Linked DNA regions of Chitinimonas arctica. The protein of the gene in region 3 interacts with the protein of the main gene of each other region in a pairwise test. Links are inferred from orthologs where the notes say so. Each region holds a gene or a part of one and is shown on either strand. Other genes may lie near its edges.

Region 1 (6,802 bases), 3.1 Mb from region 3 along the record:
TACAAACTATCCGACTGCCGAGTCAGGCGGAGCGTCTTGCTTGGCTGGCAGAGCAGCTTGCCACGCTGCAAGGAAACGGCATCATCTATACGCTGACAGTGCGCGACGCTTACCAAGTCGCTGACTGGCTTAAGACCAAGGGTTTCAATGTGGAACCTTACACCGGGGAAAGTGGCGACCGTCGGGAAGCGCTCGAGCAGGCTCTGCTAAACAACGAGGTCAAGGCGCTAGTAGCCACGACGGCGTTGGGCATGGGTTATGACAAACCCGATCTGGCGTTCGTCGTTCATTACCAAATGCCGGGTTCCGTAGTTGCGTACTACCAGCAAGTTGGACGTGCCGGGCGCGCACTTGACTCCGCCTATGGAGTACTGCTGAGCGGCCAGGAAGATTCCAACATTACGGATTGGTTCATCCGCACTGCTTTTCCTACCCGCCAGGAAGTTAACGTCGTCTTGGCTGCGCTTGAAGAAGAGGAATGCGGCCTATCCGTTCCAGAGTTGCTCAGCCGCGTCAACCTGAGCAAAGGGCGCATTGAGAAGACGATTGCGCTGCTCTCCCTGGAAACACCTGCACCGATCGCCAAGCAGGGCACCAGATGGCAGCTTACTGCGGCCTCATTGAGTGACGGCTTCTGGATGCGAGCCGAGCGGCTCACTACCCTGCGGCGCGAAGAGCACCAGCAAATGCAGGACTACATAAGACTGCCCTTTGGTCAACACATGGGCTTCCTGATTAGTGCGCTGGATGGTGATCCTGATATTGTCACGCAACCTGCGCTTCCCCCGCTGCCTACCGGTGTAAATGAAGCTTTGGTCCGGGATGCGATTGGATTTTTACAGCGTACCAGCTTGCCCATCGAACCCCGAAAAAAGTGGCCTGACGGGGGGATGCCCCAGTATGGTATTAAGGGAATTCTCGCCGCCAACCATCAATCGCAGCCCGGCAAAGCGCTGTGCGTGTGGGGTGACGCCGGTTGGGGTAGCCTTGTCAGGCAAGGCAAGTATGAGGACGGCAAGTTTTCTGATGAATTGGTTGTAGCGTGTAGGAATATGGTTCGAGAATGGAATCCCCAACCCAATCCAACCTGGGTAACATGCATTCCATCGTTGCGTCACCCCGATCTCGTGCCCGGATTTGCGAAGCGCTGGGCTGAAGCGATGGGGCTGCCGTTTCATATGGTCATAATAAAGACAGACAACAGACCCGAACAAAAAACGATGGCGAACAGTACACAGCAAGCCCGCAACATCGATGGTTCGCTGGCATATAATGGTCAGCCTATTCCGCCTGGGCCGGTGATTTTGATTGATGATATGGTAGATTCACGCTGGACGCTAACCGTGGCAGCGTGGTTGCTGCGCCAGAACGGAAGCGGAGAAGTCTGGCCAATGGCACTCTCTCAAGCAGGGCACGACGAATGATGCCCGCCCTGTCACCCAATACCCAGGCAATCTTGCTGCTGACGGCGCCATTGATCGCAGGGCGAAACCCATCCTCTCCGGAGCTCCTGTCGCCCGGTGAGTACAAGCGCCTCGCCCGGCACCTAAGGGAAATACAGCGCCAGCCAGCGGACCTCGTTTTGCCAGATGCGACAGACCTCTTGCACGCCTGCCAGCCAGTGATCGACCATGCTCGGCTGCAGCGGCTATTAGGGCGTGGCTTCCTGCTAAGCCAAGCCATCGAGCGCTGGCAAGCACGAGCAATCTGGGTGATCAGTCGCGCTGATGCAGCGTATCCACGCCGCTTTAAGATGCGTCTGCGCGAAGACGCACCAGCCGTGATCTACGGTTGCGGTGACATCAGCTTGCTGGAATTGGGTGGTCTTGCCGTTGTTGGATCTCGGCATGTGGACGATTCGTTGATCGACCATACCATGGCAGTGGGCCGAATGACCGCCCAGGCTGGACGTGTCCTAGTGTCGGGTGGCGCAAAAGGTGTCGATCAAGCAGCCATGCGCGGCGCGCTGGTAGCGGGTGGCAAAGTCTGTGGCGTCCTGGCAGATAGCCTGGAAAAGACAGTCATGAACCGCGAGCATCGCAACTTACTGCTCGATAGACAACTGGTGCTGATTTCTCCTTACGACCCCAGCGCAGGTTTCAACGTTGGTAATGCTATGCAGCGCAACAAGCTGATCTATGCGCTGGCTGACGCTTCCCTGGTTGTCAGCTCCGATTTGAACAAGGGTGGAACTTGGGCCGGCGCTATCGAGCAGTTAGATAAGCTTAAGTTCGTTCCTGTCTATGTGAGATCAGAGGGTGTGCTTTCTGCCGGTCTCGACGCCCTTCGTGGGCGGGGAGCTTTACTCTGGCCCAATTCGCCAGGTGTCGATGCCTTTGAAAGCGTATTTAACGCCATCACGCTCGCACCGATGTCGCCGCAGTCAGACCTTACGCTGGATTTTAGCAACGAGCCGTCTGACGTTTCGCCCACGCCGCAAGCATGTCCGAAATCACTAGAGGTGGTGGAGAAGCCGAGCGAGGCAGTTTCACCACCAGTCGCTGCTGGAAAGTCGTCAAACTCCCTGCCAACGTATGTCCAGCCCCCGGTAGACGTAACCAATTCGGACGGCGACGTGGCGAAGATTACGTCAACACCCGCCGACACGCTGTTTGCGGCAGTCCGGGAGTTGATCCAAATACTGCTGAAGGCGCCGATGAAAGAAGCAGAGGTGGCGGCTGTGCTGGAAGTCTCGAATGTACAAGCCAAGGTTTGGCTGCAGCGACTCCTTGAAGAAGGGCTAATCGAGAAACAGAAGCAACCAGCAGGCTATGTCATCCGTCATTCCAGTCTCTTTTCGAGCGACCAGGCTGCCATCCCACATCTTGAAAAGTCCGGGCGTAAATCCTCTGATCTGCAACGATGCTGAACAGGTCAGTTGTCAGTGCAGCCCAAGCGCCATGACTTCAAATGTTGTGGAGGCCATGGGAATCGAACCCACACCAGCAAGGTCTGCCACTAGACCGGATTGTATCGATCTTGCGGTTGGATTCGATCAACCCCTATAAGGATTCGGCCCGCTCTTAAAACTGTATCCGCACCGCCTCCTCCCCCAGCCAGCCACGCAACTCCGTCAGCAGCTCATCCCGCAACGTCACCTGCCAGCGTTCACCCAATTGCATCGCGCAACTGGCCCGGGCATTTCGGTACTCCACCCGCACCGGGCAATCACCGCCCGCGTAGGGTTCCAGCAGGTTCTTCAAGCGAATGGCATCGGCCGTGCCGTTGATGCCCAGCGCCAGCGCGCGGGCAAAGCGGCTGCGTGCTTCGGCCAGGTCGAGAATGCGTTCGGCGATGATGCGTAGACCGCCGGCGCCGCTATAGCTGTCTTCGCTGACCTTGGCTTCGATCACCAGCAGGGCGTCGTCGCGCAGCTTGTTGCGGGCGGCTTCGAAGGTTTCGGCATAGACCATGACATCGCGTTTGCAACTGGCGTCGTCCAGGGTGACGAAGGCGATCTTGCCGCGTTGGCTGAGCTTGGTCCTTACCTCCAGCACGACGCCGGTGATCCACTGCGGCTCCTTGCGCGGCGTGATGCGCGCCAGGTCGGTCTTGACGAAGCCCCGTACGAACTTGGCCTGGGCGGTAAAGGGGTGGCCGGACAGAAAGAAGCCGATGGCGAGCTTCTCTTCCGTCAATTGCACGGTCTCGTTCCAGCGCGGCACGTCGGCCAACTGCATCTGGTGCTCCGGTTCCGGCTCGAAGGCATCGAACAGGCCGCCCTGGTTGGCATTGGCGGCCGCCTGTTCGGCCGCCTCCATGGCCAGGCTGACGGTGGCCAGCAGGCTGGCGCGATGGTCGCACAGCGTATCGAACGCACCGGCACGTATCAGCGCTTCGATCACACGGCGGTTGACCAGTCGTTTATCGGTGCGCATGCAGAAGTCGAACAGGTCGCGATAGGGACCGTCCTTCTCGCGCACGGCGACGATATGGTCCACCGCCGCTTCACCGGTGCCCTTGATGGCACCCAAGGCGTAACGGATTTCCCCGCGCGATACCGGCAGGAAGCGGTAAACACTGTGGTTGACGTCGGGCGCCAGGAATACCAGCTTGTTGAGCACGCAGTCGTCGTAGAAGACCTTTAGCTGGTCGGTATTGTCCAATTCGGTGGACATCACCGCCGCCATGTACGCGGAGCAGTGATGGGCCTTGAGCCAGGCGGTATGGTAGGACAGCAGGGCGTAAGCGGCGGCGTGCGATTTGTTGAAGCCGTAGCCGGCGAACTTCTCCATATAGTCGAAGATTTCGTTGGCCTTGGCCTCGCTCAGGCCCTTGCCGCCGGCGCCCTCCACGAACATGGCCCGCTGCTGGACCATTTCGGACAGCAATTTCTTACCCATGGCCCGCCGCAGCAAGTCTGCGCCGCCCAGCGAGTAGCCGCCGCAGACCTGGGCGGCCTGCATCACCTGTTCCTGGTACACCATGATGCCGTAGGTGGGTGCCAGCACCGATTCCAGCAGCGGGTGCAGGTATTCGAAACGTTCGCCATGCATACGGCGGATAAAGTCCGGGATCAGGTCCATCGGACCTGGCCGGTACAGCGCCACGAAGGCGATAATTTCCTCGAACTTGCTGGGCTTGGCCTCCACCAGCATCTTCTTCATGCCGCTGGATTCAAACTGGAACACGGCAGTGGTATTGCCGGCCGCGAACACCTTGTAGGCCAGCTTGTCGTCCAGCGGCAACTTGGCGACATCGACCTCCTCGCCGCTGACCTGCTTGATATAGCGCTGGGCCAGTTCGATGATGGTCAGGTTGCGCAGGCCCAGGAAGTCGAACTTCACCAGGCCGGCCGACTCCACGTCCTTCATATCGTATTGCGAGACCGGCGAGGCATCCTCGCCGCTGGCGATATAGAGCGGGCAGAAATCGGTCAGTTTGCCGGGTGCGATCAGTACGCCGCCGGCATGCATGCCGACGCCCCGGGTCAGGTCCTCCAGCTTTTGTGCCAGTTCGATCAGTTCGCCGGCATCTTCCGCCGCGATCAGCTCGCCGATCTGCGGTTCCATCTCCATCGCCTTGCTCAGCGACAGCGGCTTGTTGGCCTCCAGCGGAATCAGCTTGGAGAGCCGGTCGCACAGGAAGAAGGGCAGGTCCAGCACCCGGCCCACGTCGCGTATCACCGCCTTGGACGACATGGTGCCGAAGGTGACGATCTGGCTGACCGCCTCTTCGCCGTACTTCTTGCGCACGTAGGCAATCACCCGCCAGCGGTTTTCCTGGCAGAAGTCCACGTCGAAGTCGGGCATGGAGACCCGCTCCGGATTGAGGAAGCGCTCGAACAGCAAGGCATAGCGCAGCGGATCGAGATCGGTGATCTTGAGCGAGTAGGCCACCAGCGAGCCGGCACCCGACCCCCGGCCGGGGCCGACCGGACAGCCGTTGGCCTTACCCCAGTTGATAAAGTCCGCCACGATCAGGAAGTAGCCGGGGAAGCCCATCTGGATGATGGTGTCGCATTCGAACTTGAGGCGGGCATCGTACTCGGGCCGCCGTGCCAGGCGTTCCTGCTCGTCGGGAAACAGCTGTATCAAGCGTTCTTCCAGGCCGGTTCGTGCTTCGGCGACCAGGAAGTCGTCCAGCGTCATGCCGTCCGGGGTGGGGAACAACGGCAGGAAGTTCTTGCCCAGCTGGATGGTGACATTGCAGCGCTGGGCAATGCCCACGCTATTGGCCAGAGCTTCCGGAATATCGTGGAACAGGCTGGCCATCTCGTCCGGCGACTTGAAGTATTGCTCCTCGGTATAGAGCTTGGGGCGGCGTTTATCCGCCAGTACATAGCCTTCGGCGATGCAGGTGCGGGCCTCGTGGGCCTTGAAGTCGTCTCGGTCGAAAAACTGGATAGGGTGGGTGGCCACCACCGGCAGATCCAGGCCGGCGGCCAGATCGAGCGCGCCCTGCACGGCGATTTCGCAGCGGGGATCGCCGGTACGCTGCAGCTCCAGGTAGAAGCTGTCGGGAAACTGCTCGGCCCACCAGCCGGCCAGGTTGCTGGCGGCATCGGTATTGCCGTTGAGGATGGCCTGGCCGATATCGCCCAAATGGGCGCCCGAGAGGGCGATCAGCTGGCTGTTGTCGCCATTGGCCAACCATTCGCGCTTGATCTCGGCGCGACCGCGGTATTGGTTGCGGCGGTAGGCCTCGGTGATCAGCTCGCACAGGCGGCCGTAGCCGGCACGGTTCTTGGCGATCAGCAGGGCGCGATAAGGCTTGTCGCGGTCTTCCTCGTTTTCCAGCCAGATGTCCACGCCGGCAATGGGCTTGATGCCACTGCCGCGCGCGGTCTTGTAGTGCTTGATCAGGCCGAACAGATTCATCAGGTCGCTGATGCCCAGCGCGGGCATCTGGTACTGCTTGGCACGCTGCACGGCGGCATCGATCAGCACGATGCCGTCGGTTACGGAATATTCGGTATGGAGGCGAAGATGGATAAAGGCAGGAGACGTCATGGGGCGAATTTTACCCGTCACGGGAGGCGTGCGGGCTGGAAGGAGGAAAATTCAAGCGGAAGCGACGTGTTTCGCGGGGAGGACCGTAGTGGCTACGCCGTTGGCAGTCGGGCGAAGGAGGCGGCGCCGCTGGCGGTGCAGGTTTGCTCGGCGATGTCGTCCACCCGAGCAAAAGCCGGCCCTTGCCTGGCCCAGGCAAGCAAATCCTGCACCGCTTGCGCCTCGCCTTCGAGCTGCGCTTCCACCGAACCATCCCGGCGATTGCGTACCCAGCCGGCCACGCCCAGTTGCTGCGCGCGTTCCGCCATGGCGTTACGGTAGCCGACGCCTTGGACGCGGCCGCGTATCGA
Region 2 (5,676 bases), 2.6 Mb from region 3 along the record:
GCTTCAACGGCTGGTATCACGATACCAACCCGACCGTGACCTCGATGCGCGTCAACTGATAGGTCTGCGCGGCAACTTGCCCATACGGGCAAGATGCCGCGTATTTCACCGGGGTGCGGCCTGCGCCTCGCCGCGGTGAATACTTGAAACTCTACCGGGCGTACGCTGCTTCGATATCGTCCAGCGTCAGGTGCCAGCGCTCCAGCATATGGCTGTATACAGCCAGCTCCGGATCGGAAATGGACCGGTCGGCCTTTGCCATGTCGAGCGACAGGGTGGCCAGCAGCAATTGTTTCTTCGGTTCGGTCACGGTGTCGAGCAGGTCTTCGATACGCTGCCTATCGACCAGCTGGATGCGGCCTTGCTCATCCGCTTCGTCGCTCAAATCGTTGCAATAGGCGTGCAATACCTCGATAAAGCGGGTCCGGCTGATGCCCAGTGCTTCATAGATATGCAGGGTTTCCAGGCTGTCTATCTCGCGCGGGTCGAAATTGCCATCGCTCATCATCAGCATGACCAGCAGGCGGGCCATGGCTTCCGGGCTATTGGCGGGATATTTCTTCATCATGCTGTGTGCTCCTGCATACCGAGTTTATTGATAAATTCCACCGGCACCCTGGCCGGCTTCTTGGTGGTGTAATCAAAAAACACCATGCCTGTTTTGGCGTGCAGCACATCGCCCCCATCGGTTTGCCGACGAAAACGGTAAAGTAGGTCGCAACCGTATTTGTTGAAGTCTTCCACGGCCACTTCCGCGACCAGTATCTCGCCCCAGAATGCCTCGGCTTTGTAGAGCACGACCGCATCGCTCAGGATCAAGCCTCGCCCGCCGATGTCCAATTCAGTCAGCCCCAGCGATTTCAGGAACCGCAGGCGTGCCTCGTGAATCAGCGTAAGCGCCGAATCGTTGCCCAGATGGCCGCCATAGTTGATATGGCCGATGCCGATTTCGATCGGGCAGGAAAACGGAAAGTGATCGGGTAGAACGAGTTTGACGCGAGCCATTTGCCGGATGAATTCCTGAACGTAACCGAGTTTAAGCCCCGTAGCTGCCGGCCGGCAACCCGCCGACTATAGTATGGGCAAAGGTGGTGGTCCGACCGCATCATGGAGAGAGGAAGATTATCATGTACCAACGCATACTTATTCCGGTGGACGACAGCGAAACTTCACGCCAGGCACTCCACCAGGCTACCCGCTTTTGCAGCGATCAGCACGCCAGGACAAGGCTGGTGCACGTGATCGACCTGGCCCAGTTTACCTGGGGTGGGGCGGAGTTCGTCGATGTCGGCGAGCTCCAGGTCAATCTGCGCGAAACTGGGCGCAAGGTGTTGGCCAGCGCGCAGGAGTTGTTGCGCGAAAGCCGAGTGGAAGTGGAGGCGGCCCTGATCGAGATATGGGGAGGCTCCATTTCGGCGGCGATCATCGAGGACGCCGGAACCTGGCCTGCTGATATCATTGCCATGGGTTCCCATGGCTGGACCGGCTTGGACCATCTGTTGATGGGCAGCGTGGCGGAGGGTGTTGTCCGGCATGCCCCGGTTCCCGTACTTATATTTCCGATCAAGCGTAAGAAATAGTGTCCGAAACTCCACTCAAGACTGTTGTGCCCTTGCTTGTTACCGATCATCGCCGCGATATCCTCGGCTTCAGGTACATCTATCCGGTCGTATCGCGACGCGCGGGCGGGGTGTCGGTCGGCATCAACCTCAACCCCAACAATGCCTGCAACTGGCGCTGCATCTATTGCCAGGTGCCGGACCTGGTACGCGGCAATGCACCGCAGCTGGATCTGGCCGTGCTGGAAGCCGAACTGGCGGCCATGCTGGACGATATCGTCCATGGCGATTTCATGCAGCGCAATGTGCCGGAAGATGTGCGGCGGCTCAATGACCTGGCTTTATCCGGCAACGGCGAGCCGACCTCGAGCCGGCAGTTCGGCGACGTCGTGACGGTGTTGGGCAGGCAGTTGGCGCACTTTGGCCTGCTGGGCAAAATCAAGCTGGTGCTGATCACCAACGGCAGCCAGCTCTACAAGCCCATGGTGCAGGAAGCGCTGACGCGCATGCGCGAGATGAATGGCGAAGTGTGGTTCAAATACGACCGGGCGCCGCAGGAAGGCGTCAGTTTCGTCAACCAGGTCGCCCTGACGCCGGCCCAGATCAAGCGGCACCTGATCCTGGCAAGCACCCGCTGCCCCACCTGGTTGCAGACCTGCATGTTCGCGGTGGATGGCGAGCCGCCGGCCGAAACGGAGCTAGGCGCCTGGCTGGGATTGCTGCGGGAGGCCATCGATGCCGGGGCTCGCCCGGAAGGTGTGTTGCTGTACGGCCTGGCGCGCCCATCCACGCAGCCGGAAGCGCCGCGCCTGACGCGGCTGCCGGAAACGTGGATGCGGGATTTTGCCGGACGAATCGAGCAAATGGGCTTGCCGGTGAAATTGAGTCTCTGAGAGCGGACGGCCGCTTGCGCCAGAGTAGGGTTCGGCCGTAACGCTTCCGTTCCGCCGGGATGGCGGAGTCGGAAAGGACGGCCTGTTCCTGCTGCCTAGGGAAGCTCTGCAAAAGTATCAAACTGAATCTGCACCGCAGCACCCGGCAATACCCGCAAGGGGTAGGCCGTGGTTGTACGGTGCTAACGCACCAACAACCACGCACAGCCGGGCGTTAACGGGCAGTATGTATATCAACGACGTTTCGCTGATTGATCCCACTCCCCCTTACCCGGGCGGCCCCGCCCTCGCCGCCGCGAGGGAGCCTCGCTTACGCTCGTAAGTGGACTTTTGCAGAGGCTCCCTAGCGGGGAATGGTGGCGGTGTCGTCTTCGGCCGTGCCGGTTTCATGGCGCGTCTTGACCGCTTTCTGCAGGCTCTTGTACAGGTCGGGGTGGTTTTCCTTGAGGTAGTCGATGATCTCGAAGTCCTCGCGGCGGACGCGGCTCAAGTCCACCTGCTCGACGTGCACCAAGCGCAGCAGCTCACGCACCGGTTTGGGCATGTTGCGGCCGCTCTCGTAACGGGAGCCACCGCTTTGGGTGACGCCGATCTTGGTCCAGAACTCCTGTTGGTTCAGGCCAAGTTTGCGACGTACGTCGCGGGGGTTAAATAATTTGTCAAATAGTTTCATGGCGGCTTCCCGCTAGGGGCTGTCCTGTTATCGGTCTGTCATGACGGCCGTGTCGGCCGATATGTCTAATGCTGAAGTAGCGCTTACCACATCTCTGATGTTGCGTCTTTCACAAAGTTCATATGGGCCGGTTCGACTGCCGAAGGGCCTAGCTTGCATACCTAATCTTACTGCGACTGTAGACTATGCGCGAGGCATGTTGCGTTGCGTAATGATTTATGCCAAGCAAGGAATTGTCAAAATTCTTTGTGTGTAGTGTACAAGACTGGATTTTTTGCTGGTTTTCCCGGATTATATTTAATGTTGTACTGGACGATACAGGGGTAAGTTCGCCTGTTCGCGGGGTGTTTTTTTTTCCTCCCTGGTGCCGTGTGGACGGCGCGGGCCGCGCATCTTAACGTGTTCCTAAAAATCCTGCCCAATTAGGGTAATCCCTAGGTCTTTAGGGAGTTAAAATACCGGCGCGTTTGTTAGACTCGAACGCTTTTGAACCATACCTAGCCTTGTTAAGGCCTGAGCTGAACGCAATGAGCACACTAGTAGAAAAGATAGCCCAAGCGATCCGGGAGGATATTTTTCGGGGTGCGCTTGCCCCTGGCGAGCCGCTCAAGCAGGTTGAACTGGCCAATCGTTACGGTGTAAGCCCTATACCGTTGCGGGAAGCCTTACAGCGCCTGCAGGTCGAGGGCCTGGTCGAGTACTTCGCCTACCGCGGCGCCATCGTGGCCCGCATGAAGCGCGGTGAGGCCGCCGATATCGCCGACGTGCGCAATGCCTTGGAGGCATTGGCATTCCAGATCGCCTTGCCCAAGCTGGACGACGAGCAGATCGACACCCTGGCGGCCATTACCGAGGAGCTGGAGTCGCCACGCGGCATGGAAGCCAGTTTCTTCATGGAACGATTGAATCACTACTACGAGGTGCTGCTGTCCAGATCGGATAGACCGCTCCTGTTGGAAATGATTCAAACGAACCTCAAGCGCGCGACTCGCTATTACGCCGAAGTGGTCCGGCTCAGCCAAGGCCGCCTGACGGACGCGCCGTCGCGCAGGACCTACGTGGAAGCGATGCGGGCCCGGGACATGACCATGCTCACCGACAATATGCAGGCGTTGCATGCCGCGTACGTCCGCTTTATCGAGGCGAATTTCGAGGATTGAGGCTAGCGGCGCCGGACAGCGCCGCGCGTTTATGTCCTGAAGCGCCGCACCAGCCTCTCCAGCTCGTCGGCCAAGGTGGCCAAGTGCTGGCTGGTTTGCGAGGCCTGTTGCAGGGCGATATCGTTTTCGCCGATGGCGGTGGTGATCTGTTCGACGCTGCTGGCGATATGGTTGGACGCCTCCGATTGCTCGCGGGTGGCCACGGCGATATCGCGCATGCCCAGTGCCGTCAGGCGGGTACTGTCGGCGATGCGGTTGATCCGTTCGGCGGCCGAGCGCGAGCGCGATACGCCGGCGCCCACCTGTTCCAACGCCATGCCGATGCCACTGACGGCTTCATCGGTGTCCTGCTGCATGGAAGCGATGGTGCTGCCAATTTCGCGGGTGGCGGCCGAGGTTCGCTCCGCCAATTTCCTGACCTCGTCGGCCACCACGGCAAAGCCGCGGCCCTGCTCACCGGCGCGGGCGGCTTCGATGGCGGCATTGAGCGCCAGCAGATTGGTCTGGTCGGCGATTTCGTGGATGACGTTGATCACGCTGCCGATCGCCTGCGCGCGCCCGGCCAGTAGTCCCATGGCGTCGGCCTGTTTACGTACGGTGGAGTCGATGCGATTGATCTCATCGGCCGTGCTGCTGATTTCGCCGACGGCGTCCCTGGCGCCCTTTTCCGCCTGTTCACTGGTCTCGCCCGCCTGGATCGCGTTCTGCGCGATCAGGCTGATGCTGGTCGACATCTGCTCCAGGGCCGCCGCCGAGGCGCCGGCCGCATCGGACTGCTGGGCCGAGCTGGCGGAGATCTGGCGGGTGTGGCCGGCCAGTTCGTTGATGCGGCTATTGAGATCGACCGCGTTATCCTTGACCGCCGCGACGATGCTGGCGAGGGAGTCGATAAAGCGATTGAAAGCTTGCGAGGTCTGGCCGATCTCATCCTGGCTGTGCACCTGCAGGCGCCGGGTCAGGTCCGCCTCGCCGCCGGCCAGCTCGGTCATGGCATCGCGCAGCCGGCGCAGCGGTTGCGATACCTTGCCGATGGCCAAGCCCAATACGATCGCCAGCAGGGCCAGGGCCGTGACGCCCAGCAGCAGATTGACCGCGAGCATGCGCTGGGTGGGCGCCATGATCTGCGCGATCGGGATATTGACGACCAGGACCCAGGGTGTGCTGGTGGCGCCCAAGCGTACCGGTACCAGGAAGCGGGCGAATTCATCCTGTTCGATCAGGCCCGCTTTGCCGGCCTTGGCCGCCTGAAGGTGTTCCGCCGGGATTTCGCCGGCTTCCACCGGCTTGCCCAGTCTGGTTTTATCCGGATGGCTGGCGTAGACGCCCGCGTGGCTGATCAAGCTCAGGTAGCCGCTACCATAAGGCTTTTCCGCTTCAAGTGTTTGCTGTAG
Region 3 (7,407 bases):
TTCGACCGAGTCTTCGGTCGGCGGCTCGCCAGGACGCATCATGCGATAGATGGCAACGCGCGCGGCCTGACGGTCGGCGGTTTCATCCAGGCGCAAGGTGTTGGAGATATAGGCGCCTTGATCCAGGTCGTTGACGAACAGCAGCTTCAGCGAAGTCACCTTCGCCAGTTCGAACTTGATCAGCGACTCTTCGGTGATCTCGTCATTGGCACGGGCCACGATCTCGCCGGTATCCGGGTTGACCACGTTGGCGCCCAGCACGCGACCGACCAGCGAGTCGGTCGGCACTTCCAGTTCCTTGACGCCGGCGGCTTGCAGATCACGGATATGCTTGGCGGTGATGCGCTTTTCCTTCTGCACCAGTACCGCACCGTTGCTGCCCAGGATGTCGAACTTGGCGACTTCGCCCTTCAGGCGTTCCGGCACCAACTCGATATAGACGCCGTCCTTGGACAGGCGAACCGTATCGAACTCATAGCATTCGGCCAACATCTGTTCGTTGGTGTAACCGAGCGCGCGCATCATGATCGTTACCGGCATCTTGCGACGGCGGTCGATACGGAAATACAGCAGGTCCTTGGCGTCGAACTCGAAGTCCAGCCAGGAGCCGCGGTAAGGAATGATACGGGCGGAGAACAGCAGCTTGCCGGAGGAGTGGGTCTTGCCCTTGTCGTGCTCGAAGAACACGCCTGGCGAACGGTGCAGCTGCGACACGATGACACGCTCGGTGCCATTGATCACGAACGAACCGTTGCTGGTCATGAGCGGAATTTCGCCCATGTAGACTTCTTGTTCCTTGGCTTCCTTCACCACGGGCTTGGACGATTCGCGATCGAAAATCGTCAGGCGTACGCGCGCGCGCAAAGGTGCGGCGAAGGTGATGCCGCGTTGCTGGCACTCCACAACATCGAACGGAGGCTCGCCCAGCTGATAGCTGACAAAGTCCAGCTTGGCGTAGCCGTTATGGCTGGAGATCGGAAAAATCGAGGAGAATGCAGCTTGCAGCCCGCTAGTGGTACGCTGCTCCACAGACACACCCAGTTGGAGAAACTCCGTGTAGGAGTCGATTTGGGTGGCGAGTAGATAAGGAACGTCCAAAACGTTCGCCCGCTTCGCAAAACTTTTACGAATGCGTTTCTTCTCAGTGAACGAGTAACTCATAGAGTCTCCGGTCGAGTTGGGGCGCTAAAACCAAACCACAAGGCCCGATGTAAGCAGGCTTTCCGGTTTGGCAACGCGGTTGACAATGATTTATCACAAGCACAAACAGGCTGGCGACCTGAGTCGCCAGCCTGCCGTTTCTCCCTAGGGAGACTTACTTGATCTCAGCGGTAGCACCAGCTTCGACAAGCTTCTTGACCATTGCGTCAGCATCAGCCTTGGAAACGCCTTCCTTGACCGACTTAGGAGCGCCGTCAACCAGATCCTTGGCTTCCTTCAGGCCCAGGCCCGTCAGTTCGCGCACAACCTTGATCACGCCAACCTTTTGCGCGCCGGCGCCGGTCAGGATCACGTCGAATTCGGTCTTTTCTTCAACAGCGGCAGCAGCGGTGGCAGGGCCAGCAACAGCAACAGCGGCAGCGGAAACGCCGAACTTCTCTTCGAATGCCTTCACCAGGTCATTCAGTTCCAGAACGGTCAAGCCAGCAACGGCTTCGAGGATGTCTTCTTTGGTCAGAGCCATGTTCAATTACTCCTGAATACAGATAAGTCGTTAATTCGTGAAAAGTGTAGCGGCAATTAAGCTGCGTCGGCTTCGGCAACTGCCTCGGCCGGGGCGGACGCGCCACCTTGCTTCTTTTCCGCCAGCGCGGCGAGGCCACGGGCGAAGCCGGCAAGCGGGGCTTGCATAACGTAGAGCAGCTTGGACAGCAGTTCTTCGCGGCTTGGAATAGAAGCGAGCTGGATTACTTCCGCAGCGTTCATTGTCTTGCCGTCGTACGAACCAGCCTTGACCACGATCTTGTCGTTGGTCTTGGCAAAGTCCGCGAGCACCTTGGCGGCGGAAACTGGATCGGCAGAAATGCCGTATACCAGCGGACCGACCATATGCTTGGACAGATCGGCAAATGGGGTGCCCTCAACAGCGCGGCTGGCCAGCGTGTTCTTCAACACGCGCAGGTACACGCCCTTGCTGCGAGCATCGGCACGCAACTTGGTCATGGCACTGACTTGGATGCCACGATATTCGGCCACCACAATGGCTTGAGCCTTCGCCACTTCGGCGGAGATTTCAGCCACTACAGCCTTTTTATCGTCGAGATTGAGACTCAAGGTCTACCCTCCTGGAAAATCCACCAGTTGCCTGGCAGAACCTAAAGAAATGGCAACCAATCATCAGGAGAACTAGCCGACTCCACTACGGAACCAGGGAATTCCTGCTCTTGGGTACACCATCTGCGTAGGGTGGGTCGACGCGAGCAATTGCTTGCTCCGTATCGATTGCCGATTAAGGCCATGGCACAAGTACCCCGGCCCCCTACGGTCTTTGATAACCCGCCCGCCACTTGCGCGGCTTGCGGCCCAAAGTCCGTTTTGATCGCGGCATCAGCCGCGACCCATTTCAATCATCCGACCGCGGCAAGCCGCGATCCAATGCAATACTTAAGCGGCCAACACCGTAGCGGCATCGATACGCACGCCAGGGCCCATCGTGCTCGAAAGCGCGATCTTCTTGAAGTACACACCCTTGGACGAAGCTGGCTTGGCTTTTTGCAAAGCGTCGATCAGCGCGGTCAGGTTGGTCTTCAGATCGGCGGCGTCAAAGCTGGCGCGGCCAAGCGTGGTGTGGATGATGCCGTTCTTGTCGGTACGGTACTGAACCTGACCGGCCTTGGCGTTGCGAACCGCTTCGCCAGGGTTGGCGCTGACGGTGCCGACCTTCGGGTTAGGCATCAGGCCGCGCGGGCCGAGGATGGTACCCAGCTGACCGACGATACGCATGGCGTCCGGCGTGGCGATCACCACGTCGAAGTCCATCATGCCGCCCTTGATCTGTTCGGCCAGATCTTCGAAGCCGACGATATCGGCGCCGGCGGCCTTGGCGGCTTCGGCGTTGGCACCTTGTGCGAACACGGCAACGCGAACGGTCTTGCCGGTACCCTTAGGCAACACGACGGAACCGCGAACGACCTGGTCCGACTTACGTGCATCAACACCCAGGTTGATGGCAACGTCGATCGACTCGCCGAACTTGGCGGTCGCGCCGTCCTTGACCAGCACCAGGGCTTCGTCGATGGAGTAGAACTTGTTGCGGTCGATCTTAGCCTTCAGAGCTGCGACGCGCTTGGAAACCTTAGCCATTTACACACCCTCCACATTCAGGCCCATCGAGCGCGCGGAACCGGCGATAGTGCGCACGGCGGCGTCCATATCGGCAGCCGTCAGATCGGGCGATTTGGTCTTGGCAATTTCTTCAAGTTGAGCACGGGTGATCGTGCCTACCTTGTCGCTATGCGGCTTAGGGCTACCCTTTTGAATACCAACAGCCTTTTTGATCAGGATGGTGGCCGGAGGGGTCTTCATCACGAAGGTGAAGGACTTGTCCGCAAAAGCGGTAATCACCACCGGAATCGGCAGACCTGGCTCTACGCCTTGGGTCTGGGCGTTGAACGCCTTACAGAATTCCATGATGTTCAGGCCGCGTTGACCCAGTGCAGGGCCGATGGGTGGCGAAGGATTTGCCTTGCCAGCCGGCACTTGCAGCTTGATATAGCCAATAATTTTCTTAGCCATGGTGTGCTCCTAAGATTGGGTAGTTGACGCGGATAACTCCGCTCCCCAGTTGCTGAGCCCGGCTTGCGCCGGGCACTTGTCGGTACGAAAAGTTAAATCTTCTCGACCTGAGAAAAATCCACTTCGACAGGTGTCGCCCGGCCGAAGATCAACACGGACACCTTGAGCTTGCTCTTGTCGTAGTTGACATCTTCGACGGTCGCGTTGAAGTCCATGAAAGGACCTTCCGTGACGCGGAGAACCTGTCCAACGTCGAACAGCACCTTCGGCTTGGGCTTTTCGACGCCTTCCTGCATCTGCTGCATGATGGACTCGACTTCCTTCACCGAAATCGGTGTAGGACGCATGCCGGTCCCGCCGATGAAGCCGGTGACCTTGGAGGTGTTCTTCACCAAGTGCCAGGTTTCATCGGTCATTTCCATCTCGACCAAGACATAACCGGGAAAGAATTTCCGCTCGGTCAGCGCCTTGGTGCCATTGCGAATTTCCATGACCTCTTCGACCGGAACCAGGATCTGGCCGAACAAGTGCTGCATTTCGGAGCGCTCGATGCGCTCCTTGAGCGCCTTCATGACGCTCTTTTCAAATCCCGAGTACGCGTGTACCACATACCAACGCATCGCTGCCATCTAGCAATCTCCGGACGACAAATCAGACGCGCTTCAACAGCACGTCATAGAACAACCAGGCCAGGCCGGAATCGACGGCCCACATGAATATCGCCAGCGTAAAGGCAAACAGAAACACTACGCCGGTTACCTGCCAGGTCTCTTTCCGAGTCGGCCAGACAACCTTCTCGGCCTCTTTGATGGAATCGCGGGCGTAATCAACGAATTCACGTCCCGGCGCCGAGAACCAGATGACCGTCGCGGCCAGCAATACACCCGCTACCACGGCGACCACGCGCAACGCCTGCTGATCCAGCGGCAGCAGGTAGAAGCCGGCGACACCCGCCGCTACCAGCAGGAACGCCCCAACCAGCTTCAATTTGTCCACATTTTCCATGCGTCGGCTCATTGCCCAAAAAATAAAGACAGCCGCTTTCCGGCTGGAAAACGGCTTTCTTAGTTATTTAAATACCCACCACTTCGGAAGAAGTGGCAGGCGAGGAGGGTCTCGAACCCCCAACCCCCGGTTTTGGAGACCGGTGCTCTGCCAATTGAGCTACTCGCCTGCAAGTCCACCGACCCGGCCACTGCCGAATCGGCGGCTAAAACACTTTACTCGATGATCTTGGCTACAACGCCGGCGCCAACGGTACGGCCGCCTTCGCGGATCGCGAAGCGCAGGCCTTGTTCCATGGCGATCGGAGCGATCAGCGCAACAACCACTTCCACATTGTCACCTGGCATCACCATTTCGGTGCCGGCCGGCAGTTCCATCGCACCGGTCACGTCGGTGGTGCGGAAGTAGAACTGTGGACGGTAGCCGTTGAAGAATGGCGTGTGACGGCCACCTTCGTCCTTGGACAGCACATACACGCTGCCTTCGAACTTGGTGTGCGGCTTGATCGAGCCCGGCTTCGCCAGAACTTGACCGCGCTGCACATCTTCACGCTTGGTGCCGCGCAGCAGCGCGCCGATGTTGTCGCCGGCCTGACCTTGGTCCAGCAGCTTGCGGAACATTTCAACGCCGGTACAAGTCGTCTTTACCGTCGGTACGATACCGATGATTTCGATTTCTTCGCCAACCTTCACAATGCCGCGCTCGACGCGACCGGTCACCACGGTGCCACGACCCGAGATCGAGAACACGTCTTCCACCGGCATCAGGAAAGCACCGTCAATGGCACGTTCCGGAGTAGGAATGTAGGTGTCCAGCGCTTCGGCCAGACGGAGAATGGCGGGTTCGCCGATTTCCGACTGGTCGCCTTCCAGTGCCTTCAGGGCCGAACCCTTGATGATAGGCAGGTCGTCACCGGGGAAATCGTACTTGCTCAGCAGCTCGCGCACTTCCATTTCAACCAGCTCGAGCAGCTCGGCATCGTCGACCATGTCGGCCTTGTTCATGAACACGATGATGTAAGGCACGCCAACCTGGCGGGCCAACAGGATGTGTTCACGGGTCTGCGGCATGGGACCGTCAGCCGACGACACCACCAGGATCGCGCCGTCCATCTGCGCGGCGCCGGTGATCATGTTCTTCACATAGTCAGCGTGGCCTGGGCAATCGACGTGGGCGTAGTGGCGGTTTTCGGTTTCGTATTCAACGTGAGCGGTGTTGATCGTGATACCGCGGGCCTTTTCTTCAGGCGCGCTGTCGATCTGGTCGTAGCCCTTGGCTTCGCCGCCGAACTTCTTCGACAGAATCGTGGTGATTGCAGCGGTCAGCGTAGTCTTGCCATGGTCGACGTGACCAATCGTACCGACGTTTACGTGCGGCTTGGTCCGCTCGAATTTCTCTTTTGCCATTTTGGAGTCCTTGATTGCGGATAGAAACGTATCAAGCGATGGTGCCCATGGGCAGATTCGAACTGCCGACCTCTCCCTTACCAAGGGAGTGCTCTACCCCTGAGCTACATGGGCATTCACAAAACAGATGGAGCGGGTGAAGGGAATCGAACCCTCGTCGTAAGCTTGGAAGGCTTCTGCTCTACCATTGAGCTACACCCGCACGACAAGACTTCAAACCTACTTGCCACGCGGAGCACTTCAAACCGCGACGCTACCTACTTCTTGTTCTGGTGGAGGGGGAAGGATTCGAACCTTCGAAGGCGAACCGTCAGATTTACAGTCTGATCCCTTTGACCGCTCGGGAACCCCTCCTGAATGAGGGGCGCATTATGCGTAACGACCCGCCACATGTAAAGCCCCTTTTGCATTTTTCTTGCAGATATTTTTGGAATCCGGGTACAGGTATTGCTTAAACCATTGGTATGAAACGGATAATTAAATGTTCGGTTCCGCCCAGGCAATGCGGTGGCGCGCTGCTGGTCATCGTTTTCCTGCTCCTCGCCATGGCCTTCGGCATGCTGCTTGCCACCCTGCCAAAAGCAAAAAATCATGACAATTTCGCCACAAGCCAGCTGAATGAGGCGAAATGGGGCCTGCTCAACCTGGCTTTCGGCCGCCAGGATGACCCGGACCGGCACGCGCCGCCCGGCTTGCTACCGTTTCCGGACAGGCGCAAGGACGGCAATTACGACGGCTTCAGCGACTGCCCCGCCAGCGGCACTGCCTTGACCCACCGGAACCGCCTCGGCCTTTTACCGCGCTTTGGCGAGGACGACGGCCTGGTCGATAAGCCGGGCAACCCACATGGCGATCGCGGTCGCGGCATGGACATCTGCCTGCGCCACGAGGCCAGGGGCGCCGATATCGCCCCTCTCGATCCGTCGAACGCCCCTATCTGGTATGCCGTCTCGGCCAATGTCGTATTCGATACCCTGAACTGGGACTATCCGACCCTGACGATCAGCAGTGTGTTGTCGGACACGCCCGCCTACCCCTGGCTGACCATATGCGGCCCCGGCGGCGCGGTAATCAGCACCAAGGCAGTGATGGTCTTGCTGGCCCCGGCCGCGCCGGTGGGCCGGCAAGACCGCTCCGCCGCGACGCCGGGCGCCGCCGCCTTCCTGGACGCCACCCGCCTGGGCGGCAACGGCATCTGCGGAGGCATTCAATCCAATAGCGACGCGCCCAATAGCACTTCGGCGGCATGGACCTTCGTACA

What was found. Proteins that work in one complex are often made in the same cells at the same time.
Region 1: the proteins of rplL (region 3) and dnaE interact in binary tests that used the Escherichia coli proteins (3 or more experiments, as listed by UniProt). The link is inferred for Chitinimonas arctica from one-to-one orthologs.
Region 2: the proteins of rplL (region 3) and FNU76_RS20650 interact in binary tests that used the Escherichia coli proteins (3 or more experiments, as listed by UniProt). The link is inferred for Chitinimonas arctica from one-to-one orthologs.

Annotation. Positions count from the first base shown.
Region 1 is NZ_CP041730.1:4,989,079-4,995,880, forward strand. What follows is about bases 2,824-6,802. They hold dnaE (DNA polymerase III subunit alpha), read right to left. Parts: upstream 6,453-6,802; coding sequence 3,024-6,452; downstream 2,824-3,023. Other genes in these bases: FNU76_RS22665 (DNA-processing protein DprA), read left to right, coding at 2,824-2,869; FNU76_RS22675 (acylphosphatase), read right to left, coding at 6,545-6,802. Outside these bases: FNU76_RS22660 (RecQ family ATP-dependent DNA helicase), read left to right, coding at 1-1,424; more of FNU76_RS22665, read left to right, coding at 1,421-2,823. UniProt on the Escherichia coli protein: DNA polymerase III is a complex, multichain enzyme responsible for most of the replicative synthesis in bacteria. This DNA polymerase also exhibits 3' to 5' exonuclease activity. The alpha chain is the DNA polymerase catalytic subunit.
Region 2 is NZ_CP041730.1:4,514,920-4,520,595, forward strand. What follows is about bases 1-2,853. They hold FNU76_RS20650 (universal stress protein), read left to right. Parts: upstream 1-1,127; coding sequence 1,128-1,580; downstream 1,581-2,853. Other genes in these bases: FNU76_RS20635 (hypothetical protein), read left to right, coding at 1-59; FNU76_RS20640 (tellurite resistance TerB family protein), read right to left, coding at 152-568; FNU76_RS20645 (acyl-CoA thioesterase), read right to left, coding at 565-1,005; FNU76_RS20655 (radical SAM protein), read left to right, coding at 1,580-2,452; FNU76_RS20660 (helix-turn-helix domain-containing protein), read right to left, coding at 2,796-2,853. Also shown: more of FNU76_RS20660, read right to left, coding at 2,854-3,125; FNU76_RS20665 (GntR family transcriptional regulator), read left to right, coding at 3,653-4,285; FNU76_RS20670 (methyl-accepting chemotaxis protein), read right to left, coding at 4,315-5,676.
Region 3 is NZ_CP041730.1:1,875,457-1,882,863, forward strand. Bases 1-2,702 are described here. They hold rplL (50S ribosomal protein L7/L12), read right to left. Parts: upstream 1,685-2,702; coding sequence 1,316-1,684; downstream 1-1,315. Other genes in these bases: rpoB (DNA-directed RNA polymerase subunit beta), read right to left, coding at 1-1,161; rplJ (50S ribosomal protein L10), read right to left, coding at 1,741-2,274; rplA (50S ribosomal protein L1), read right to left, coding at 2,605-2,702. Outside these bases: more of rplA, read right to left, coding at 2,703-3,303; rplK (50S ribosomal protein L11), read right to left, coding at 3,304-3,735; transcription termination/antitermination protein NusG, read right to left, coding at 3,828-4,355; preprotein translocase subunit SecE, read right to left, coding at 4,387-4,740; tuf (elongation factor Tu), read right to left, coding at 4,956-6,146; FNU76_RS08495 (hypothetical protein), read left to right, coding at 6,611-7,407. UniProt on the Escherichia coli protein: The binding site for several of the GTPase factors involved in protein synthesis (IF-2, EF-Tu, EF-G and RF3). Is thus essential for accurate translation.